Regions from separate parts of the Spartinivicinus poritis genome, predicted to be linked through region 1. Evidence: predicted binding sites of a transcription regulator. Region 1 holds the regulator's gene; each other region holds the start of a gene.
What was found. Region 1 encodes PhoB, which activates phosphate uptake and scavenging genes when phosphate is short. Its sites were predicted from a motif close to TGTCATANNNNTGTCANA; they were not measured.

Region 1 (3,293 bases):
AAAATGATTCATGATGGGTATATGCCCTTCGCTTTAGGCATTATTGTGAATTACGAAATTTTTTAGTTCTTTTAGGGCTTTATTCCACGAGTTCTGGACAATCTTCACTGGCGATCATGGTGGGTGGGAAGTGGCAGATAAAACAGCTGCCTTTACCAAGCTCACTTTGGATTTCTAAGCGAGCGTTATGTCTGATCAGTACGTGCTTCACAATGGCTAGGCCAAGCCCAGTGCCACCAGTGTTAATTGAACGACTGGGATCTGCACGGTAAAACCGCTCAGTAAGGCGTGGGATATGCTTGGGGTCAATACCAATTCCATCATCCATCACGGAGAGATGTCCACCAGAGTCATCTTCCCACCAATGCACATCAATTTGTCCTGCAGCGGGAGTGTACTTGACGCTATTAAAGATCAGGTTAGAGATAGCGCTATGCAACTCTCGATCATGGCCTAGCAGTTTTGCACTTTCTGGACAAACCAGCTGGATATGATGACAACGGTCACCACTGAGCGCTTTGGCATCACTAATAATGTTTGACAAGATCTGCTGTAAGCAAATTGGCTTTAAATCAGCTTGTCGGTCGCTGGTTTCTAGTCGTGATAACAACAGTAAGTCGCTGACCAGATTTTCCATTCGGTCTGATTGTTGCTGCATTTGCTGTAAGGCGCGTATCCAGCGTTCAGGCAAAATATCAGCGTTATCCAGCAAGGTTTCCAGATAACCTCTGATCACTGTCAGGGGGGTTCTTAATTCGTGGGAAACATTTGCCACAAAGTCTTTTCGCATTTGCTCAAGATTATGCAGTCGGGTAATGTCTCGTACTAACAACAAGCGATCATTGCGACCAAACAGGGTAATGTTGAATTGTAAGATGAGCTGGTCATTGATGGGGGAGGGTACTTCCAGCGCTTCTTGATATTCCTTTTTGTCGAAATATTTGAAAAATGCTGGGTCTCTGATTAGGTTTGTGATTAATTGCCCCTGATCTACAGGGCTCTTAAATCCGAGCATGGCTTCTGCAGCTTGGTTCCACCATTCCAGGTTGCCCTGATTGTCAACCATAATCACAGCATCATTAAGCGCTGCAGTAGACTCTTGAACGCGGTCAATCACTGCTTGTAGCCGGGCGCGCGCCTTTTGATCTCGACGCTGTAGCCGGTAGATAGCATCAAATATATCTCCCCAGATACCACGACTTTCTGGTGGCTCTAGGTGATTGTGCTCACTTTCTTGAAGCCAATGGCTGAGGCGAAAAACCTGTAACAGTGTCCAGCTAAGGTATCCCGCTAAGACAATTGCTAAAACCCAGGCCACTTCTCCAATAGCTACTCCAAACAACACACTGACTACTACAGTGATAGCGAGCCGCTGAATAATTTCGCCTTGCCAGTTAACTTTCACCGTTAAGCCTTAGTTGAGAACCTATAGCCAGTGCCTCTAACGGTCTGAATAAAGCGATCATGGCCAGTGCCTAGTGCTTTACGCAGTCGTCTGATATGAACATCAACGGTACGCTCTTCAACGTACACATTGCCGCCCCACACTTGGTCTAATAACTGGCCACGGGTATAGGCTCGCTCTTGATGTGTCATAAAGAACTGCAATAAACGGTACTCAGTAGGTCCCATCTCAGTCGGCTTACCGTTAATGCTAACTCGGTGGCTGATTGGGTCCAGCTCAAGCCCTTCAACCCTGATGGGCTCTTGAGGTTCCTGAGCGCCAGAGCGCCTCAATACTGCTTTCAAACGGGCAACCAGTTCTCTGGGGGAGAATGGTTTGGTGATGTAGTCATCTGCTCCCACTTCCAGGCCCTGAATTTTATTATCTTCTTCGCCTTTGGCGGTTAACATGATGATGGGAATATTGGCCGTAATTTCATCACGGCGAAGCCGTCTAGCCAATTCAATTCCACTGGTTCCTGGTAGCATCCAATCAAGCAAAATTAGATCGGGTTTCTTATCGATCATGATGCTATGCGCATCTTGCGTGTTATCTGCTTCCAGACATTCGTAGCCTGCCATTTCGAGTGCAACTGCAATCATTTCTCGGATGGGGGCCTCATCGTCCACTATGAGTATTTTTTTGCCAACCATTTTCAAGCCTTCTCTCGCTTTCAAGTTGTCAGCAGAGCATTACACAGTCTTTATGTTACATTTGCATGACATTCGTATGGCTCTGCCCTGAAAGTGTTTCCAATCCATGAGTTTTATGACTGTGGCTCAATACCACAGTGAGAAGTTTTCCTAGTTATTACCTACAAATGAAACTAAGAAACAGCACTATCACAAACTATTCCAACAAAGACAAACATGCCTGCCCAGTGATTGTTTAAAAATGCTTTAAAGCATTGGGACCGATCACGATCTTTGATTAAGTACTGCTGATAGATAAACAGCCCAGCCATTAAACCGATGCCAATAAAGAACAGCCAACCACGCTGAAATAAATAGCCTACCCCTGCTAACAAAGCTAGAGTAATTATTTGTAATAAGCCAATCATAAGTTTATCAGCTTTCCCAAATAAAATAGCAGTAGATTTGACGCCTATTTTTAAATCATCATCTCTATCTACCATGGCATAAGCCGTATCGTAGGCAACTGTCCAGGTCAGATTAGCCAAAAACAGTAACCAGATAGCATGGTTTAGCTCTCCAGTTTGAGCAGTATAGGCCATAGGAATCGACCAGGAAAAAGCAGCCCCTAATACAATTTGTGGGAAATGAGTGTAGCGCTTCATAAAGGGGTAGCAAATCGCTAAAGCCAAGGCACCAAAGCTCAGTAAAATAGTCAGCTGATTAGTAAATAACACCAGTACCAGCGCAATTGTACAAAGTGCTACAAAGCAGCCAATTGCTTCCTTAAGCGTTAGCTCACCAGTAACCAGTGGCCGACTTTGAGTACGTTTAACATGGCCATCAAAGTGACGATCAGCAATATCGTTGATTACACAGCCTGCGCTGCGCATTACTGTGACACCTAAGCAAAAAATAATAATCAGGTGCCAATCTGGCAGACCATCAGCAGCTAGCCACAAGCTCCAAAGGGTTGGCCAAAGCAATAGGTAAAGACCAATAGGGCGGTTTAAACGGGTGATACTCAGCAATGCATTGAGTTTGTCAGAAGAGCTACTGGTTATTTCCATCCTGTTAGTCACTATCAATAAGCATGATTATGTTAGTTGTTGCAGTGAAAAAATCGTCGGCAAAAATAGTTCACTTACCGCTAGCTGCCGCTGGTTAATGATAAAAACCGATTGCCTGCCCCAACAGTCTTGATTAATAGCTGAGTG
Region 2 (3,293 bases), on a different contig from region 1:
AATATCAATGCCCAATATTTTTTATTTATTAAATCAATAGGTTAGCTGACCAAAACAAATTGCAGTCAATTCCCTGACATGGATTCACGACGTTGCAAACCGTATTTTCGCATTTTTTCTACCAAGGTGGTTCGGCGAATATGCAACCGCTCAGCAGCCCGAGCAACAACCCCATTACTATCATCCAGGGCTTGTTTAATTAAGCTTTTTTCCAGGTTAGTCAGGTAGTCTTTTAAATCCAAACCATTCACAGGTAATAAGGCGGGCGTATCCAAGCCAACTAAACCGACGGTTTCGATCTGTTGGGGAAACATGTCTACCACATCTTTAGTATTTTCATCATGCTCATCAATATGCCGGTATTTTTTGGGTAATTCCTGTACGCCAATAACACCATAGGGATGCATAATGGCTAAGCGCTCAACCAAATTTGCTAACTCTCGGACATTACCGTGCCATTCATGACGACACAACGACATAATCGCCGCGGAATTAAATCGGATTGAACCGCGCTTTTCATTTTCCAACCGGGCAATTAACTCATTCAACAGCAGCGGTATATCTTCCACACGTTCTCGAAGGGGTGGCATATCAATGGGGAAAACATTTAACCGATAATACAAGTCTTCACGAAACCCGCCATCCTGAATCATGTCTTCTAGATTCTTATGGGTGGCTGCTATAATGCGTACATCTGTGGTAATGGTTTTATTGCCCCCTACTCGCTCAAAATATTTTTCCTGCAACACCCGTAGTATTTTCACTTGCATATGCAGAGGCATATCACCAATTTCATCTAGAAACAGCGTGCCTCCCTGTGCCAGTTCAAACCGTCCAATACGAGTAGAAATGGCCCCAGTAAATGCGCCTTTTTCATGGCCAAATAATTCGCTTTCCAGTAACTCACCAGGGATGGCACCACAGTTGACAGGTACAAAAGGGCCATTGCGGCGATGGGAGTTATAATGCAGGTTTCGTGCAACCACTTCTTTACCGGTTCCAGACTCCCCGGTGATCAGTACACTGACATCCTTATCCGCCACCTGAGCCATCATCTCCCTCACCTGTTGTACCTTCCGGCTGGTGCCAACTAAGCTGCGGAACAACTGAATTTCTCGCTGCTGGCTACGACCATGATGACGACTAAGCTGATATTGCTCGTGAAAAACCTGAGAACGATGCAGGCTATCCAGTAGCTTGTTATAGCTGGGCGGGTAATCAATCGTCGCGATCACTTGCCGTTTCAAGTCTGGATCACAGGCTTCTGACAGCGATTGTTCACCAATTAATAATACGGCTATACCGCCATACCATTTTTGGATATCAGCAATCATCGACTCCAAAGGGCTATGGCAATCGCCCAATAATAACCCAGCGATACCTTCAGGGTTAACATCCTGCTCTTTTAACGCCTGCAACCAATGACTGGAATCCAAAGCAATAAAGTCTTCTCCTAAGAACTCCAGGATGACCTTCATTTCGTGCCGACGATTGGCATTATCATCAATTAGCAAGACTTTGATTTCTCGCCACATACCCACTTCCGCTCGACTTTCATTATTAGAAGCTGTCACAAAGCGATTATGCGCAACACCTTTTGCAACAGCTTTATTATTGCAGAAAATACCAAACTCGCTTGAAAGACCGTTTGGTAATATCATCGTCGGATGACCAAGCGATGCTTACCTCAGTAAAGTCAGAAATGTGAGATTGGTCAAATTTATGACAGGCATTCCCGCTAAAGTGACATGATTCACATTTATAATCGATTTAACCGGTTTGTGCTAGCAACCTTCATCTAATTGACATATTGCAATCATGATAGTGAGGTTAATTCTTGACAGTGGCTTGGATAATACCAACATAACAACCAGACAGGCTTTTACGAGCTAAAAACCATAGCTAGTGCTAAAGTTTAGATAGATAGTGCCAAAGGGTCAGATATAAAGAAGATTGTTTTAAACCGTTTGAAAGACAGCGATTAAAAGCTAAATGCAGATTAATTTTGAATTTGACGGTAAGCAGTTACTCCAACAATACCTTGTTGACATCGCTGTAATTGGCTAGCTAATTGTTGTTTATATTGCTCATACTGGCTAATGGCCTCTTGATAGCCTTGATACAGCTGGCGAAGCACAGTAACAACTTCAGTGGATTGGGGAGCCTTGATTGTTAACTGAGACAATATCTCACGACACTGCTGATCAACTACCTCAAACTGTTCCCAGGTTTGTTGCTTAACAATAACCTGTAACTGGTCATGTAATTGGCTAAGCTGTAAAACAGCTGGTAATGGACGATTATTTTTCATCATTAAGTACAGTTTGTGAGCGTTACCTATATTAATCCATAAAATGAAAAAAGCGCTTATCAATCAACGGCAATAACTGATATTTTCATAATTATCAAAGTATTGCGTTGTATATGATTAACCGACTGCCGTTGGCTGGGCCACTTGTTCACGAATACCATCCCAACCGGTTTTCACTTCTCTTAATAATGTAATCACTTCTTCAACCAGCTCTGGGCTATTAGAGGCATTAGCTTCAAATAAGCGGAATTCCATGTACTCATAAAGGCTAAAAAGGTTTTCAGCCACTTCACCGCCTTGCTCTTTATTAAGAAAGCTTCTCAGCCCACCAATAATCTCAATGGCTTTATTGATAAAGCGATTTTTTTCTTCAATTTCTTGCCGCTCAATATGACCTTTAGCAGTCAGTAAACGTTCTAAAGCACCATCAATTAATAATTGAATCAGTTTATGTGGGTCTGCATCGATAATGCCCGTCTCCCGATTCACTGCCTGATATTGCTTCAGTTGATTATATGCATTCATCGATCACCTCATTCTCTCGTTATCAATCACTCTTACTACTAGCTACTAACGCATCCAATTGGGATTTGATAAAGTCCTGGGTATTTTTAAGCTTAGCAATTTGAATATCTGCTGCAGTAAACTGGGTTTCCAACTGTTTTCTAAAGGCTTCAACCCGTTCATCTAGTTTGACCCTTTCATCAGCAATATCATCCAAACTTTCAGTTAATGAATTGGTTTTGGTGGTCACAGCACCATCTGAAGCTAAAAATGAAGTCACCTTATCAATTAATTGATCCGCTACACCGGAAATAAATGTGACTGTACCTCGGTCACCGGTGGTGGTACCACTGACTTCCAAGCGAATACCTTCAGCGTCATCTCCCACTGCCGCCGTCAGTACTTTGCCAGAGCCTGTGGCAGTTTTGCCGTTAATCGTGCCTGCTACATTTACTCCTGCCGTACCGGTACCTACTGA
Region 3 (3,293 bases), on a different contig from region 1:
CAATTAATTTACTAAGCAGGTTTGGCGTAGATAATCAAATAACTTATTATTGGCTGGCGCAGCCAGTGATAAGTTGGCTCAACTGGTTGTGTGTTATCGTTACCTTCAGTTTAGTTAATCAGCTTAGTTTTGTTGGCTACTTTAAACTTAATTCAACAAAGTGGGTTCACCTTTATCAGGGGGTAGCTTATGCAGTAATACCTGTGTTTGTGGCTTTAGACATTATTAGTTTATGCCTCAGTCATATTTTTACTGGCCAGTATCCAGTAATTGGTAGTCAATTATGGTATAACTTTGCAATCAATTTGATAATTATTAGCGCTTTTTTATATGTGTTGATTAATTACCTGAAGCCAGAAAATACAAGTCTTTATGAGCAATATCGACTTATTTTATCTGAACCATTAGCGATTGGTTTATCAATATTCTTATTATTGAGTGTATCTGCACAGTATAAACTGGCTTGGTTGAATCTGGCAATAATTCCCTGGGCAGCATTACTTTTTGTGTCTCTTAAGCTAAAATTAAAGATAAGTGAGATTTTTGCTTGGTTGCATCCATTGTGTTTTATAATTGCTATTGTTAATGGAGGAATAAAAGTAGGCTCATTCCATTTTTCTGATCAAACATGGTTGACCAAGATAGCATGGTTTGAGTTACTCTTTACTGGTTGGGCATTACCTATATTTTATAAGTATGCTTCTACAGTAGAAGGTAGCCGTTTAACGAAAGCAGCTGGTATAGTAAGATTAATTGTTTATTTAGTTGTCCCATTTATTCCACTTCCACATATTTATCGCCATTACCCACAGTTTATTGTCAGTGCCTTTTGGTTATCTCTAGCTATTTGCTGGGGATTAAACCAGTTATTAAAACTTAAGCAGTTGGTTGTGGAGTTTTATGTTATCTTTTATATTGCAACTATAATTACTGTATTCAATACCCTTATAGCTGCAGTGACTGCATTTAGTATAACTACTTTGGTCAATATTATTATTGCTTTACTCAGTGTAATTTTATTATTTTTAATAGAGCGTCCTTTTAAAATTCAGCGGTTAAAACAGTCAAAGTACCAGCTATCATTTGGGTTTGGTTATTATTTATTTTGCTTTTGTTTGACGGGACTGATTTATGGATTTACAAGCAGCTATGGCTTTATAAATAGCATGGCAGTGAGTTTACTGCCTACATTATTAATTATGGCTTATTGCCTGCTTCGCCAACCAGTATTTGCATTTATACATGCTGTTTTTAGGTTAAATTATATTCTTATATTATTTCTGCTCGTATTAATACCTAACCTTCTCACTACAAAGGTAGCCAGTATTGTTAATGTTGTTATTTTGGTGATTTATGGCTGCCTTGGTCTTTATATAACTCATAAGCGTTGCTATCAAAATAAGATATTCTGGAGGAACTATCAAACCTTTAATATTCAAGTATGGGTAGGTCATGGCATTTTACTACTTAGCTACTTGGCAATAATTAAGCTGCTATTTGGTAATGTTTTGGCTGTGGCTACAACAATAGTCTTACTACTACATGCACTTATAATTTTATTCATGACACTGCAGGAGTATTACAGAAATATTTTAAGATTATCACTCTTGTTATTTGCTGCATGTACGGCGAAATTAGTCTTTTACGATATGCAGGATTATTCATTATTCCATAAAATGCTGGTTATGATAGCAGTTGGTACTATTTTACTGGTTGGTGCTTATCAGTTTCAGCGAATGAAAGAAAGAGTATAAAGATTACTCAAGAATACGCTAGGGTGCGATTTTTTAATTTTTTATTTTTATTGGCAATACTCGCAATAGTTTTCTCTGTCAGATGACTCCTCTTCTCACCAAACTGACGTATAACTGTCATTTAATCAGCTTCTAGCTGTAATGCTGCTCTGCTAAATATAGCAATTGCATGAAAATAAAAACTATAAAGCATTCAACTACATCTGATTATTAAAAGAGAAATATATGAAAAAATTACCATACAGAGTGATATCTGCAGGAATGATGACTCTGTTGTTATTGCTTTTATCAAAAGCATCCATTGCAGAAATCAAACCTTATTTACAAAGCCCTAAAGAAAGCTCTATTTGGATTTCTTGGAAAACGGCAAAAGGGACTGAGTCATTAGTTGAATATGGCTTGAGTTCATCTGATTTAAACCAGAAAGCGACTGGTAACAATCAGCTACTTGCTATTGGCTATCGATATCATGGGGTTCAACTTACTGGTTTGCAACCAGATACATTGTATCATTATCGAGTTAAAACAGGTGAAGAGTATTCAGCTGTACATCGTTTTAGAACACAGCCGAAGATTGGTGAAAGATCCGGTCATTATCGTATTTTAGTAATGGGAGATCACCAAATTCGTAATCAAAATCGCTATGAGCAGTTAGTGAAAGCAGCTAAAAGTAAGTTAGAAAAAAAATACTCTACTCCTCTTGAAGAAAGTATTAATTTAGTACTTAATGTTGGTGATCAGGTTGATGTGGGTACATTAGACCATTACGAAAATTTACATTTTGCCCAGTCGGCAGCCATTTCTCCTAATGTGCCCATTATGACGACAGTAGGTAATCATGAATATTACTCTGATGGCAATTTGAAGAACTATCGTGCACACTTTTTCTATGATGGCTTGAGCTATCAAGGTATTTCTGGTGCAACAAATGAAAGTTATTATGCCTATCAACAAGGTCGTTTATTGATCATTCACCTTAATAGTATGAAAACTGATTCCACACAGAAAAACTGGTTGACTCAAGTGTTGAGTAAAGCAGATGTGGATAACAGTGTTGATTGGATAATTAGTGTTATTCATCATCCTTATCAGGCAGAACAGTACATCGGTGATATATCAAAAACCTTAAGATATGAGTGGATGGAAATTTTGTCCAGTACTCAAAAACATGTGTTGAATATTAGTGGACATCACCATTTGTATGCTCGTGGTCAAACCCGTGAATGGCCCATTTATCATGTGATTTCTGGTGGTACTGCCTGGGATCAATATTGGGGGCAATCTACGGAATTGGATTATGATGATGTACAAAAAACCATTGCTAATTGGGCTTGGCAATTAATTGATATCAATTTGGCTACTAAGGAAATGACAGTAGAAACTTACGCTGAGGGCCATCCATTATTATATAAAACAAGAGGACTTCACTATAATAGTCGCCTGATTGATACCTTTTATCGTAAGCTAGATTTAGTAAAACCCAACCGTCCAATCATTGTGAATAGTATTATCGATTCCATTAAGTTGCCGTATACTTTT

Region 2: a site for PhoB is predicted at 1,711-1,728, ahead of ORQ98_RS16330 (sigma-54 dependent transcriptional regulator). Genes of this name have one in related genera too.
Region 3: a site for PhoB is predicted at 1,859-1,876, ahead of ORQ98_RS19650 (purple acid phosphatase family protein). Genes of this name have one in related genera too.

What each region holds. Positions count from the first base shown of each region.
Region 1 covers NZ_JAPMOU010000006.1:50,331-53,623, forward strand. The annotation lists gene phoR (phosphate regulon sensor histidine kinase PhoR) at 80-1,405, opposite strand; gene phoB (phosphate regulon transcriptional regulator PhoB) at 1,408-2,097, opposite strand; gene ubiA (4-hydroxybenzoate octaprenyltransferase) at 2,271-3,146, opposite strand; gene ORQ98_RS06865 (chorismate--pyruvate lyase family protein) at 3,174-3,293, opposite strand, start outside.
Region 2 covers NZ_JAPMOU010000021.1:79,557-82,849, reverse strand. The annotation lists gene ORQ98_RS16330 (sigma-54 dependent transcriptional regulator) at 66-1,535, opposite strand; gene ORQ98_RS16325 (hypothetical protein) at 2,000-2,314, opposite strand; gene fliS (flagellar export chaperone FliS) at 2,429-2,836, opposite strand; gene fliD (flagellar filament capping protein FliD) at 2,859-3,293, opposite strand, start outside.
Region 3 covers NZ_JAPMOU010000030.1:38,355-41,647, forward strand. The annotation lists gene ORQ98_RS19645 (DUF2339 domain-containing protein) at 1-1,754, shown strand, start outside; gene ORQ98_RS19650 (purple acid phosphatase family protein) at 1,980-3,293, shown strand, end outside.